DNA from 3 places in the Paenibacillus sp. FSL H8-0168 genome. Region 1 is predicted to be linked to each of the others. Evidence: predicted binding sites of a transcription regulator. Region 1 holds the regulator's gene; each other region holds the start of a gene.

Evidence for each region. Region 1 encodes Rex, which represses fermentation and respiration genes when NADH is low (regulators of the CRP and FNR family bind a similar motif). Its sites were predicted from a motif close to TTGTGAAATATTTCACAA; they were not measured.
Region 2: a site for Rex is predicted at 2,004-2,021, ahead of MHI21_RS04490 (DoxX family membrane protein). Genes of this name have one in related genera too.
Region 3: a site for Rex is predicted at 1,491-1,508, ahead of MHI21_RS01295 (phosphoketolase family protein). Genes of this name have one in related genera too.

What each region holds. Positions count from the first base shown of each region.
Region 1 is NZ_CP151948.1:3,371,851-3,376,767, reverse strand. It holds gene dinG (ATP-dependent DNA helicase DinG) at 1-2,062, shown strand, start outside; gene MHI21_RS14885 (redox-sensing transcriptional repressor Rex) at 2,107-2,760, shown strand; gene MHI21_RS14880 (amidohydrolase) at 2,747-4,048, shown strand; gene MHI21_RS14875 (DUF5590 domain-containing protein) at 4,086-4,610, shown strand.
Region 2 is NZ_CP151948.1:974,824-979,740, forward strand. It holds gene MHI21_RS04480 (class III extradiol ring-cleavage dioxygenase) at 1-168, shown strand, start outside; gene MHI21_RS04485 (hypothetical protein) at 242-1,165, opposite strand; gene MHI21_RS04490 (DoxX family membrane protein) at 1,380-1,898, opposite strand; gene MHI21_RS04495 (DUF3048 domain-containing protein) at 2,148-3,242, shown strand; gene MHI21_RS04500 (DUF47 family protein) at 3,431-4,045, shown strand; gene MHI21_RS04505 (inorganic phosphate transporter) at 4,060-4,917, shown strand, end outside.
Region 3 is NZ_CP151948.1:274,382-279,298, forward strand. It holds gene MHI21_RS01285 (glycosyltransferase) at 1-253, opposite strand, end outside; gene MHI21_RS01290 (GntR family transcriptional regulator) at 610-1,332, shown strand; gene MHI21_RS01295 (phosphoketolase family protein) at 1,627-4,011, shown strand; partial or broken gene MHI21_RS01300 (aldo/keto reductase) at 4,292-4,917, shown strand, end outside.

The DNA.
Region 1 (4,917 bases):
GATGATTGAGGGTGTAAATCAGGCACTGAGTGAAGACAAGCATCTACTCATCGAAGCAGGTACAGGAACAGGGAAGTCCCTCGGCTATTTGCTCCCATCGCTGTATCACAGTGTGAAAAAAGGACAGCGAGTTATGGTAAGTACACATACGATCAACCTGCAGGAGCAATTACGCGAGCGCGACATTCCGATGCTGACTAAGGTGATTCCGTTTCCGTTCCGGGCTGCTATTTTCAAGGGTCGGGGACATTATTTGTGTCTGCGTAAGTTTGAACATAAAATAAACAGAAGAGACTTCGCGACACCGAAGGAAGATTTAATTACAGCTGCTCAGATGATCGTCTGGTTGACGCTAACAGAAACCGGTGATGATGAAGAACTGAATCTGAGCAACCGTGGTGGAGATTTCTGGGAAACGGTGGCGAGTGATTCAGAGTCCTGTCTTGGTCGTTCTTGCCCATGGTTCCGCAAATGCTATTATCATCGTGCACGCCATGAAGCAGGGATAGCGGATGTTGTTATTACGAATCACTCTAAGTTGTTTACAGACGTCAAAGCTAGTCACCAGTTGTTGCCGAGCTATGAACATCTGGTGATTGATGAAGCCCATCACCTGGAGGAAGTAGCTGGTAAGCACCTAGGTATGCATATGAAATATTTCACACTCGTGCATACACTGACGCGACTGTTCAAAGACAGCAAGAATGGACAACTGCCCTCACTTCGTCAACAGTTGGCGAAATCGGGGCACGAGAAGTCGACGGATTGGGCCTCAACCATCGATCAGATGTATCCGCTCGTGTTAGAGGTTAAGGAAACTTGGGACCTGCTAAGCGATAAGCTGTTTGGCATGTTGCCAGAGCGAAGCGATGCGACACCGGGTGAAACAGGACAGTTTTCTTCCCGTCTCAAACCTTCAGCCAAGCCTGCAAAGTGGGATCAGGCGGGGGCTTTGGAAAATCAGCTATATGTAACGATGAGTGAAATTTTGCGCAAGGGCGACAAGCTGATGCTGGACGTCAAGGAAGAACATGACGATTATGCGGCGGATAGCCTTATTACAGATATCACGGGTCTGCTCAAGGATCTGGCGGGGATTCGAGAAAATTTGCGCTTTTTTATGCGACTCGATGATGAAACAACCGTATACTGGCTAGAAGCGAGTGGGCAATTCCGCAGTAAATCATTACAATTTTATGCAGTGCCCGTCGATGTGAGCCGCCAGTTGAAAGAAATGTTTTTTGACAAAAAAAGAAGCATCATTCTGACGTCTGCTACCTTATCGGTAGATAAGTCGTTTCAGTACATGATCGATCAGCTTGGCTTGCAGGAGGCCGCAGATCAAGAGCGGCTGATGACTTCGCAGCTCCCGTCACCCTTTAATTACAGGGATCAGGTGTTGCTGGTCATTCCACGGGATTTCCCAAGCGTGAAGGGCAGTGTAGGAGATGCACACTTTGTAGATATGCTCGTTAGCTCTCTAGGAGCGACTGCTCAGGCGACGCGGGGGAGAATGCTCGTTCTGTTTACTTCCTATCGGATGCTCCGGCAAGTGTATGAGCCGCTCAAAGAGGCCTTAGCATCCAGCGAAATTACTGTGCTGGGACAAGGAGTGGACAGTGGGAGTCGCAGCAAGCTAACCCGCCGTTTTCAGGAAGCCAAAGCTTCTGTATTGCTGGGAACCAGCAGCTTCTGGGAAGGCGTCGATATTCCGGGGAAGGCTCTGACTTGTCTAGCCATTGTTCGCTTGCCATTTCAACCGCCGAATCACCCGTTGCTGGAGGCAAAAAGCGAGCTGCTCCAGCAGCAGAAGAAGAATCCATTTATGAAGCTGTCTGTACCACAAGCGGTCATTCGCTTCAAACAGGGATTTGGTCGGTTGGTTCGTACAGCGAGCGACCACGGGGTCGTTATCGTTTACGATACGCGTGTGATCGAATCCTATTACGGAAAGCACTTTTTGTACTCGTTACCGGGACCAAAAATGGAGCATATGCCATCGGAGCAAATGGTGCCCCGCATCGCCGAATGGCTCCAATCCGCCCCGGAGACCGAGGCATAACGGACGGACACTAAGTATGTTCGTTACAATTAGGGGGAGCAAGTATGAAATCAGATAAAATTTCAGAGGCTGTCGTACGGAGGTTACCCGTATATTTACGTTATCTGAATGCACTTCACAAACGGGAGGTGGCTACGGTCTCTTCTCAAGAGTTGGGACAGAGGCTAGATTTGAACCCGGCCCAAATCCGTAAAGATCTCGCCTATTTTGGAGATTTTGGTCGGAAGGGTATCGGTTATGATGTTTCTTATCTAATTGAGAAAATACGCCATATCCTGAAAATCGATCAGCAAATTAATGTAGTATTGGTCGGAGCGGGTAATCTGGGGCAAGCCCTTTCGAATTATAACGCTTATTTAAAAGACAATATGAAGATTGTAGCGGTATTTGATGCGTTTCCGGATAAGGTAGGGACCAAGATCAATACATTGGTCGTGCAACCGATGGATGAACTGGAAGCGACTGTGAGAGAAAAAAACATTCGAATCGGGATTATTACCGTACCTGATTTTGAAGCACAGCACGTGGCTGACAGGCTTATTGAGAGCGGAATTGGAGCGATCCTGAACTTTGCACCGACTACTCTCAAGGCACCGGCCAACATTCGGATTCATGCCACAGACTTTACAACTGATTTGCTTAGCCTCGCTTATTATTTGGAGGACGGAAAGGAAGAAACACAATATGACAGTGAATAAATGGATGATTAAAAACGGCTCTTTTGCCGTAAATGGACCAGAAGCTGGGGTAATCCATGGTACTATGATTGTAGAAGATAGCCGCATTACTTACATTGGCGAGACATTGCCTTCGGGTGAGGAAGAGACGGAAGCGATCGATGGTAAGGGGCTTTTGTTTTTACCTGGTCTGATTAATACTCATGGTCATGCGGCGATGTCTCTGCTGCGTGGGCATGGAGATGACTTGGCACTTCAGGTATGGCTTCAGGAAAAAATGTGGCCTATGGAAGCCAAGTTTACATCTACGGATGTGTACTGGGGTACGTCGTTGTCTGTGCTGGAAATGCTGAAAGGTGGTACAACGACCTTCCTGGACATGTACGATCATATGGATGAGGTGGCTCGTGTGGCTGAAGAGTCAGGTATTCGTGCAAGTCTGATGCGTGGAGCAATTGGACTATGTTCGGAGGAAGAACAGCGAATCAAGCTGGCTGAGGCCGTAACTTTTGCGCGTAACTGGCATGGTAAAGCAGACGGGCGTATTACAACGATGATGTCACCGCATGCGCCATACACCTGTCCACCTGCGTTTATTGAAAAATTCGTACAAGCTGCGCATGATCTGGATTTGCCGCTGCATACGCACATGTCTGAGACGATCGCCGAAGTGGAGCAAAACGTACGTGACTACGGTTTGCGTCCAGTTGCACACTTGGATAAGCTTGGCTTTTTCTCCCGTCCTTCGCTTGTTGCCCATGGCGTTCATTTGAATGACGAAGAAATAGCTTTACTGGCTGAACGTGGTGTAGCGGTTTCGCACAACCCAGGTAGCAACTTGAAGCTGGCAAGTGGTGTGGCAAGAGTGCCTGAATTGCTGCGTGCAGGGGTTACCGTTTCTCTCGGAACGGATGGTCCTGCCAGTAATAATAACCTGGATATGTTCGAGGAAATGCGTCTGGCAGCACTTATTCACAAGGGTGTATCTGGTGACCCTACGGCAGTTCCTGCGAGTGAAGCGCTGCGTCTGGCAACAGAATACGGTGCAAAGTCAATTGGTTTAAAAGAAGTAGGAGCGTTGGCAGCAGGCAACAAGGCTGACTTTATCGCGCTGGATCTGAATCAGGCACATTTCTTGCCGCGTACAGATCTTATTTCCCATGCGGTATACTCAGCAAGCGCCAAAGACGTGGTTCACGTATGGGTAGACGGTCGTCAGGTTGTGAAAAACGGCGAATGCCTGACTATGGACGAGGAACGCATCAAACATGAGGCACAAGCCGCCTTTGAAGGGCTGCTGTCGCGCTAATTCAGGTGTCACATCCCCTTAGAGAGGAAGCACGGGTTTGAAAAATAAGAAAAAGTGGATAGCGGTCGCCATTTTGGCCGTAATACTGATCCTGGTCAGCATTTTCTGGTATTATTCCTATGTTACTCAAGGCCAGGTGGCTGAGAAAAATGCCGCTATCATTAAGGCCAAGCAATCAGGTGGTCTGGTTAGCACGACTCAAACATGGAAGTCTGTGTGGGATCAGGTATATTGGGTGGTTCAAGGGAAAAATGCACAGAATGAAAATATAATGGTGTGGGTTCCTTTTCAAAAAGTGGAAGGACAACCTAACGTACCTGCCGCAGATAATAGCGGTGTTCACACCGAACTGCTGAAGAATGGAGTCGATGAGCAAAAAATGACGGCAATAATTCAACAGCAGCTTCCAGGTGCAAAAATTGTAAGGCTTCAGCCGAGTGTGTTCAATGGCGAATATGTGTGGCAGTTGTTTTACGATGATGGAAGTCATCATTACTACAGCTTTTATCGTTTCTCAGATGGGGTAGCGACAGGTGTGAAATATACTTTGCCCAATAACTGAGCTGGTTGAGGATTAGCAGATGTGGAATGAATGACTAGTAAATAATTGAAAACTCAAGAAAAAGACGTAAATGCGATGGAAATCGTATTTACGTCTTTTAGTCTTGCTATGTCGTAAAATGGGCTGAAAACCAGTGAAGCATCTTTACCTATCCATCTTCTCTCCTAGGGAAAATTCATCTTTATGGCGGGCAGTACGGAGTGGAGGATTTGAATCTGGAGAAGCGGAGCGTTCGCCTTTACCGCCGGATTTTCTCCGTAAGAATAAAATCGAGAAAAATCGGGTGGCAACAGCGATCGTAAGATCA
Region 2 (4,917 bases), 2.4 Mb from region 1:
TATGCCAAACAGGCGGTACCTTCTTATGGAATAGAGCATTTTTCACCTTTGTTTTATGCGATGGGGGCTGCGGATCATGAGCGCTCTGCGCATAAGCTTTTTCAGTCGTATGTCCTTGGCTCGTTGAGTCTCAATTGTTGGGCTTTTGGTCAAGAAAGTGATACGTAAATGTAAAAAAAGAACTTCCGAATCCACATGGTGTGTGGGAATGGAAGTTCTTTTGTGTATTTTGCGTCTTCGATTAATTAGAAGGCACGTTCTTTTTTAGCCAAGTGGATACCTGCGTAGTACGCTGATCTCCATTTTGATCCAATAGTGTCATAAATGCTTTCAGCTTTTGAATGTAGGTACTCTTCGAATCCATATTACGTTGAACGACGAATTGATACCCTTTTTTGGCATTCGGATGAATCTTTCCGGTATCATAATCGAATAATGGCGTATTGTTCGTGCCATAGAAAGTATAGAAGAAGTACAGATCGTGCAATTTTTTTATAGCTTGTGTACGGTTGGAATGAGGATATTGGTTTAAAAATGCCTCCTGTGCCAGCACTCGTCCGGCTAACTGTTGATAGCCGATACGGAGCGCGGCATCCTTGGTAGCCGCCTGTCCGGATTCCATCGCCATGATGTCAATATAGCTGCGGATATCTGTCGTGGTGTGCTTCCCGAAGACTTTATATTTTTCATAGTTGATGACTGGGTAGTACATGCCTTCTGCAGTTTCAAGTTTGTAGCCGGCATCTCTTGTTTGAGTTAGCAACTTTTTCAGGTTCACATCGCTTGAACGGATGATTACATTTGTGAACGAATCACCGGGTTTATAGATTTGATTTATTTTGGTTTGAACAGAGGCCGGGTATAAGGTCTTTGCATAGGAATCTAATTGCTGGTTCTGTGCATTTTCCAGATGAAGCACCATGATGGTAGCTTGAGAGGCTGGAATGGTTTGAATATGCTTTTGCAAATAAGTGAATGCCTGAGGTAGCTTGCCGGGTTGGCGTAGTAGCTGCTCGAAGGTCTTGGAGATATGTTGTACACTTTCTGCCTGAGATGTCATAGTAGACGTCGCCGCTTTGGCTGATGTCGTATATCCCAATCCCATAGTTTGCACTGTGAAAGTTACGGCTGCGAGCATGAGATAGGCTTTGGTAATTTTTTTCATGATATAACCCTCCATTACGTTCTTTGATGTAACTGTAGTGTATAGGGTAAATGTATCGTGAGCATTCCATGTTGTATCCAACTTGTAAACGTTTGGAGGGGATGATGAATCCGATAAAAGAGTTCGAGTTAGAAGGAGCTGAAAGACCCCTTGTGAGCATAACAGCACAAAAAAAATAACCATTACCCGGAGGATAACGGTTATTTTGGGATGTTTAAGCTATTTTTCGGCTAGGGTCAGCTGGAAAGGTATCTTTATTTTTACGAAACAGTCCACGCAGGAAGGGCAGTACCCAACGGTCAAAGCCAATTCTTCCGGCATTTGCACCAGCGACTACAAGGAAGATTTCAAACAGCAGGTAGATTGCATTGGTGCTTACTGTACCCGAGAACAGGAACGAGAAGTTCATAACCATAGCCATCAAAGCAGCCAGTGTAGTCAATGTACCGAGAAGCAGGCCAACCCCTACCAAGAACTCACCCAATGGGATCAGGACGTTGAACAAACCTACATTAGGCAGGGCAAAGGCTTCCAGGAACGATCCCCACCAGCCTTGTACAGCGGGATGTTCTCCACCTGTTTTAGCAATGGCCCCCGAGATAAATCCGCCTGCATCGAATCCACCTGTCAGCTTTTCAAGTCCGTGGGTCATCCATTCATACCCTAGATAAACCCGTACTACAGTCAGCAACCACATTGCCACTTTGTTTTCACGTAACCAGCTGTTAAACATTCAAACCACTCCTCTTTCTTAATCTATAATGTTGGTTGTATTTCATTTTGTTGGGGATGATCATCTTTGCTACACCTTTATTGTAGTAGGTTCAGTTACAGTTATTTGTGATAAAAATCACAAAGTCTAAATATTTTTTAAATTTTAATGTCTTTAGATAAGTATTCTATAGATTGGTCACGCTTCAATCAAGACAAAAACAGGAAATAAAGCTTATAATGAGAAAAATAACTAAGTGGAGGGATGAACTTGTCCGGGCCCATTTCCCAACGAAATCATTGGTTGCGTGTGATGGCCTCAGCTCTGTTATGCATGACGCTGATGTCTTGTTCTGCTATGTCCAATACGGGTGAATCTGAATCCGTTCCCCAACTGCCCAAGCAAGAAACAGAGAAGGAGGCACTTAAACCGCCGAAGGAGCAGTCTATTCCAACATTTACAGCTCCGCTCACCGGTCTTCCGGTGGAGCAGCCAGTTTTGGAGCGACCACTCGCTGTCATGATCAATAATGCTCCGGCTGCACGTCCACAGGCAGGACTTAGCCAGGCAGACATGGTATATGAAGTTCTTGCAGAAGGCGGGATTACCCGTTTGGTCGCTTTTTTCCAAAGTCATGGCGGAGATGTAAAGATTGGACCGGTCCGTAGCATTCGACCGTATTTGATTGAGCTGGGCGAAACCTATGGTGCGTTGCCTATACACGCAGGGGGAAGCACAGATGCCTATGCGATTTTACAGCAGCAGCGGAAGGAACATCTGGATGAGATTTCAAATGGAGGGGCTTACTTCTGGCGAAGCAAAGATCGTCGTCCTCCACATAATTTATACACAGACGTGAACAGACTGCGCAAAGGAAGCGATAGTAAAGGGTATGCCAAGCATACGGACGTTCCAGTATATTCTTACCTTAAATCCGGTGAAACCCCAGTTATGGTAGATGAGCGCGCAGCATCTTTACAAATCCGGTTTTTGCTTAAAAGCTATCGGGTATCTTATACCTATGATCCAGCGGATCAACAATATAAGCGTTTTGTGAACGAAAAGTCACATGTGGATCAAAATAATAACCAACAGCTCTCAGCAGCCAATGTCATTGTGATGAGCACTAGGCATCGAACGTTGGATGATGTAGGCAGATTAAGTGTTGAGCTGGACGACAGCGGAGAGGCCATGGTGTTTCAACAAGGACAGTTAATACAGGCTGAGTGGCAACATACACCAGGCGATGCGATTCGTTTTATGAAAAATGGGGTTGAAATCCCGTTAACGCCAGGTACATCCTATATACATGTAGTACCTGCAGATACACCACTAAAGGAACATGTAACCATAGAAGAAAATTAGAAAACGAAATACACCTTTTTAGGAAAAAATTGTCGGATAATGACCTTCTATGTCGGGCATTGTATACGTATATCATGAAATTTGCTTTTACAAACATTACAAAAACATTGATGAGTGTGATAAGATAGCAAAGGTTGTCTATTGCAGTCGAAACAGGTTGCGGATATTTTCGTAAAGGGGTAATCGTTATGAGATTGAAGAAAAAGGATATATTCTTCGAGACGTTGGAAAATATGGCAGATACGATCGTGCAAGCAGCCGATTATTTTGCCCAACATACTTCAAATCTTCAAGATGTGACTTTGTTTACAAATGAAATGAAGAAGTATGAAAATAAGTGTGATGATTACACACACACGATTATTACTGAGCTGAACAAGACCTTCATTACGCCGTTGGAACGCGACGACATCATGGAACTGACAACAACCATGGATGATGTGCTGGACGGTCTTGAAGCGACGGCTTCCCGTTTTTATATGTACAACATTACGGAGCCGGACGAGTATATTGTGCAGTTCGCTGATATTTTGCGTCAATCAGCTTACGAAATTCAGAAAGCTGTGCATTTGCTTTCACAGAAAAAATTGCTGGCCATTCGTGAATACACTATTCGCCTGAATGATTTGGAAAATCAGGGGGATGAATTATTGCGTATTTGCATCAAAAACCTGTTTGCAACTGTAACTGACCCTATTGAACTGATTAAACGCAAAGAATTGTACGAACGCCTTGAAACGACAACGGATTCATGCGAGGATGTTGCAAATATGCTGGAATCCATCATTATGCGTAACTCGTAAGGGAGTCCTTTTACATGGATACAAGTTTACTGGTATTGGGTATTGTTATTTTTCTTGCTCTGGCGTTTGATTTTATTAATGGTTTTCATGATACGGCGAACGCGATTGCAACTTCGGTATCGACCCGTGCATTGACCCCGCGACGTGCGATTATTATGGCTGCGGTCATGAATTTTCTCGGGGCAATATTGTTTACAGGCGTTGCGAAGACGATTGGTGGAAGTGTCGCTGATCCAACCAAGCTTACGAATGGAATTGATATCGTCATTGCGACGCTGATCGCTGCGATTATCTGGAACCTCTTAACCTGGTGGTTCGGTATTCCTTCATCCTCTTCTCATGCACTAATTGGTGCATTGGCTGGAGCGGTGTATGTAGGTGCGGGATCGGATAAATTGAACTGGAGCGGCTTCATCGGGATTGTCGAAGGACTTATTTTCTCCCCGTTGATTGCTTTTGTTGTCGGTTACATCGTGATGATGATTTTAAAATACATCTTCGCTCGTCGTAGTCCGCATACGGTGAACAAAGGGTTTCGTACAATGCAGGTCATTACGGCAGCGATTCAGTCGTTCACGCATGGTACGAATGATGCTCAAAAGGCGATGGGGATTATTACATTCGCACTCGTTTCGGCGGGGTATCAGGACCATTTGGAAGTACCCATGTGGGTAAAAATTTCAGCCGCAACAGCCATGGCGCTGGGTACATCTATCGGGGGCTGGAAAATCATCAAGACGATGGGAACCAAGATTTTTAAAATCGAGCCAATTAACGGATTCGCAGCCGACATTTCGGGAGCCTCTGTTATTTTCACAGCTACATTGCTTCATTTGCCCGTAAGTACCACTCATGCCATTACTTCGGCTATT
Region 3 (4,917 bases), 2.7 Mb from region 1:
CTTTTGCACGGCGCAGTCCCAAATTTCGAACCGCAGATCGACCGCGTTGTTCCTGATGTGACACATAGATAAGAGGATAGGATGCTTTGAAGCCTTCGACCATTTCTTTCGTTCCGTCTGTAGAACCGTCATCAGCTACAATGACTTCGAATAGTTGCTTTGGATAGGTTTGTGTCTCAAATGAAGCGAGTGTGAGCAACAATTGCTGGGCTCGATTATAGGTTGGAATGATGACGCTGTAGCGGATAGCCAATATGATCTCCCCCCCACCATTTTTATTAGAAAACGTTTGAACAAGATAAATAATAACAATGTATTCAAGGATTTTAGCCTGGTCTAGTCAAACATCCCTCAAGGTTCGAAACAGGCTTGGTCTTATTACCGATGTTATTAAGGTGGGGGGGCTGTATTTTCTGCTGTTTTGTAGATACGTTCCGTGGTGTTATGTATGTGTAATCATGGTATTATGCATAGAGATGTAAAGTAAAAGCGAGGACGCTTCCTATTCGGTTGAAAGTCTACTCAGCATACAGAAACAAACACGAGATGAAATGGGCAAGTTATGGTAAACTATATGGAGTTATAGAAGACCTGAAAGAGGAGTACTATATGACACAATTTGTCTATAAGCAAATTATTGACGATCTCAAGATGAAAATCTTTGCGGGAAAGTTTGCAGATATGAGATTGCCAGATGAACGTAGTCTTAGTGAGACTTACCAGGTTAGTCGTAGTTCAATTAAACGTGCTCTGACTAAAATGGAGAATGTCGGAATTATTTTCAAAAAACAAGGTTCCGGGACATTTATTAATCCATTATACATAAGAAATGAATCTATCTTTAACTACGAAGGCTCTAATCTAGGGGTCACTGATAATTTTCAAATGCATGGTAAAAAGCCAAAAATCAAAGTACTGAGTTTTGAGGTCATTCCGCCAACAGAAGAGTTACAACGCGATTTGTTCTTGGAGACTCATGATTTTGTTTACAAAATTGTTCGCTTACGTCTGTTTGATGATGATCCTTTTATGATTGAAACGGGCTATATCCCCATTAAAATTGTCCAGAATTTAAATCAGACAATTATCGAGGGGTCCATTTTTAATTATTTGGAAGACTCACGGAACTTGGCCGTCACCAAATCTTTTTTATCCATTTTTGCAGAACCGTCTCAAGAGAATGATCAAAAGCTGCTACATTTAAATGAAAATGAGCCTGTAGGTATTATGGAAGGTGTGTTCTTTTTAGATAACGGTACGCCATTTGAGTTTTCTCATATGCGATTTCATTACAAATATTTAAAATTTAATACCTTTGTATCGGTTCACTAATGATAAGACTGGAGAATTCTCCGGTCTTTTTTTTATGGTTTTGAAAAAAGGATTGAAGCCTGCGATTGCCTCGTTTATTAAAAATTTTATTGGTTTATACTTCTATATATTTTAATGTAAGAGCTTTTTTACTGTCTTTTTAATTTATATTTCATAGTATGTTCAAAATTTCACAAAATTGGACCGTATCACTTGTGAAAAAGGTTGAATTTAATCAGCGTAGCGTTATGATGTACATGTAGATGAAATTTCCGGAAATAAATTACAAACAAAACTACTTAGGGAGTGGACACCATGTCGTTATCACCCGTGTTAGCAGATTATTCATCTAAAACATATTTAGAAAAACTTGATGCATATTGGCGTGCAACGAACTACATTTCGGTAGGTCAGCTGTATTTAAAAGATAATCCTTTGTTGAGAGAGCCTTTAAAAGATTCAGATGTGAAGGTTAAGCCTATTGGACACTGGGGCACAATTCCAGGACAAAACTTTATTTATGCACATCTAAATCGTGTTATTAATAAATATGATTTGAGCATGCTTTACATTGAAGGTCCTGGTCACGGCGGCCAGGTTATGGTTTCAAATTCTTATCTGGATGGAAGCTACACTGAAATCTATCCGCAAATTACACAAGATATCTCAGGTATGAAGAAATTGTTCAAACAATTCTCTTTCCCTGGCGGTATTGCTTCACATGCTGCTCCTGAAACACCTGGATCTATCCATGAAGGTGGAGAATTAGGTTACTCCCTTTCTCATGGTGTAGGTGCCATTCTGGATAATCCTGATCTGATTTCGGCTGTTGTTATTGGTGATGGTGAAGCTGAAACGGGCCCATTAGCCGCTTCGTGGTTTTCTAACCGATTTATCAACCCCATCACAGATGGTGCAGTGCTACCAATCTTGCACTTGAATGGCTTTAAGATTAGTAACCCAACGATTATGTCTCGTCAATCAAAAGAAGAATTGACCTCATACTTTAAAGGTTTGGGTTGGGAGCCGTTCTTTGTTGAAGGTGAAAATCCGGATCACATGCATCCAGAAATGGCGAAAGTGTTGGATACGGCTATCGAGAAGATTGAAGCTATTCAAAAGAATGCGCGTGAAAATAATGACCTTACTCGTCCGGCTTGGCCGATGATTGTATTCCGTTCACCTAAAGGCTGGACAGGTCCGAAGGAATGGGACAACGTGCCGAATGAAAATTCATTCCGTGCCCATCAGGTTCCAATTCCGGTTGATCAAAAAAATATGCAGCACGCACCTGCTTTGTTAGAATGGCTGAATAGCTATAGACCAGAGGAATTGTTCGACGAAAACGGTCGTTTAAACCCTGAGCTTGCTGAAATTCTGCCTACAGGCGATAAACGTATGGGAATGAACCCTGCTGCGAATGCGGGTAACCTCATTAAAGACTTGAAATTACCGGATTTCCGTAACTATGCGCTGGATAATTCCGTACCTGGTAAAGTGATTGCGCAGGATATGTCGGTTTTAGGGAAATACGTTAAAGATGTGGTTCTTTTAAATGAAGAAAATCGTAATTTCAGAATCTTCGGACCAGATGAAACGATGTCTAATCGCTTGGCTCCTGTTTTTGAAGTAACCAAACGCCAATGGATGGACCAAATTATTGAACCTAATGATGAATTTTTATCATCCTATGGCCGTGTAATTGATTCTCAATTATCCGAACACCAAGCTGAAGGATTGCTGGAAGGTTATGTATTAACAGGTCGCCATGGTTTCTTTGCAAGTTACGAAGCCTTCCTGCGTGTGGTTGACTCGATGATCACCCAGCACTTTAAGTGGCTGCGTAAAGCAACGGATCAAGGATGGCGTGCAGATATCCCATCATTGAATGTCGTAGCAACTTCAACGGTGTTCCAACAGGATCATAATGGGTATACACACCAAGATCCAGGTTTGTTAGGTCATTTGGCTGATAAAAAACCAGAATTTATTCGGGAGTATCTGCCAGCTGATGCCAACTCATTGTTGGCTGTTTTCGACACCATTTTAAACGACCGTCAAAAGATCAATTTGATTGTTTCGTCTAAACACCCACGTCCACAATGGTTTACTGCTGATGAAGCGAAAGAATTGGTGGATAAAGGGTTGAAGATCATTGACTGGGCAAGTACAGATCAAGGTGGAGAACCTGACCTTGTCATTGCTTCTGCTGGTACAGAGCCAACGATTGAAAGTTTAGCTGCGATTTCCATTTTGCATGAAAAACTGCCTGACTTGAAAATTCGGTACATCAATGTGGTAGATTTGCTGAAACTGAGAAGTCAAAAACTAGACCCGCGTGGATTATCCGACGCCGAATTTGATCATTTTTTCACAAAAGACAAGCCCGTTGTTTTCGCTTTCCATGGTTACGAAGGTCTGATCAAAGATCTGTTCTTTGATCGTCACAATCATAACTTGCATGTACATGGTTACCGTGAGAATGGCGATATTACGACACCATTTGATATGCGTGTATTGAATCAAATGGATCGTTTTGACTTAGTGAAGGAAGCCGTTCTTAACTTACCTGACGCTGGGAAGTACACCAACATTGTGGATGAAATGGATGCTACGATTAAGAAACATCATCAATTCATCCGCGAAGAAGGCATTGACTTGCCAGAGGTAGAGAACTGGGTATGGAAAGGTTTGAAATAAAAATACAGACACTTCAACTTTGTGTTGGACAACCAAGCAATTCAGCATGAAGTGGATTATATGATTTGGTAGTGGTATACAAGTGCCTGACCCCTTGACTTCAAGTATGATTTCAATGGGGATCAGGCGCTTTTTGATTTAGCACACAGAGAACTTGGTAGGGAAGTTACGAGCTAGTGGGTATATACATATATAGGAACGGAATGTATTGGATTGCTATATTCTACTGGAGCTTTGAAGAGGTGTTATGTTATATGAGAATAGTAAAGGAGGCTGTAATATGAACCAACAAATTCCGGAGAAGGTATTGAATGATGGGACTAAAGTGCCCGTCATTGGATTTGGGACTGCTGGATTGAAGGGTGCAGACGGAGTGAGGGCGATTACCAGCGCGATTGATGCAGGTTACCGTCTGATCGACACAGCGTTCAACTATGAAAATGAGGGTGCTGTTGGGAAAGCGGTCCAGCAGAGCTCTGTGCCCAGAGAAGAATTGTTGGTTTGCTCCAAACTACCGGGTCGTCGACATGCTTATCAAGAAGCCATTGTAACCATCGAAGAGTCATTATTTAGAGGAGGCCTGGACTATTATGATCTTTATCTGATCCATTAGCCGAATCCCCAAATTGACCGATATGTTGAAGCCTGGCAGGCGTTAATTGAGGCGAAGAAAAGGGGCTATATTCGTTCCATCGGGGTCTGCAATTTTCTGCCCGAGCATAATGAACGTTTAATTCGGGAAACAGGTGTCGCGCCGAGCATCAATCAAGTTGAATTGCATCCATTGTTTAATCAGGAGCACCAGCGTGCGAAAGATGCTGAACAGGGCATCGTGACCGAATCGTGGAGCCCCTTGGGTCGCGGTCACAGCATGCTGGAGAATGAAGAGATTGGGAAAATTGCTGC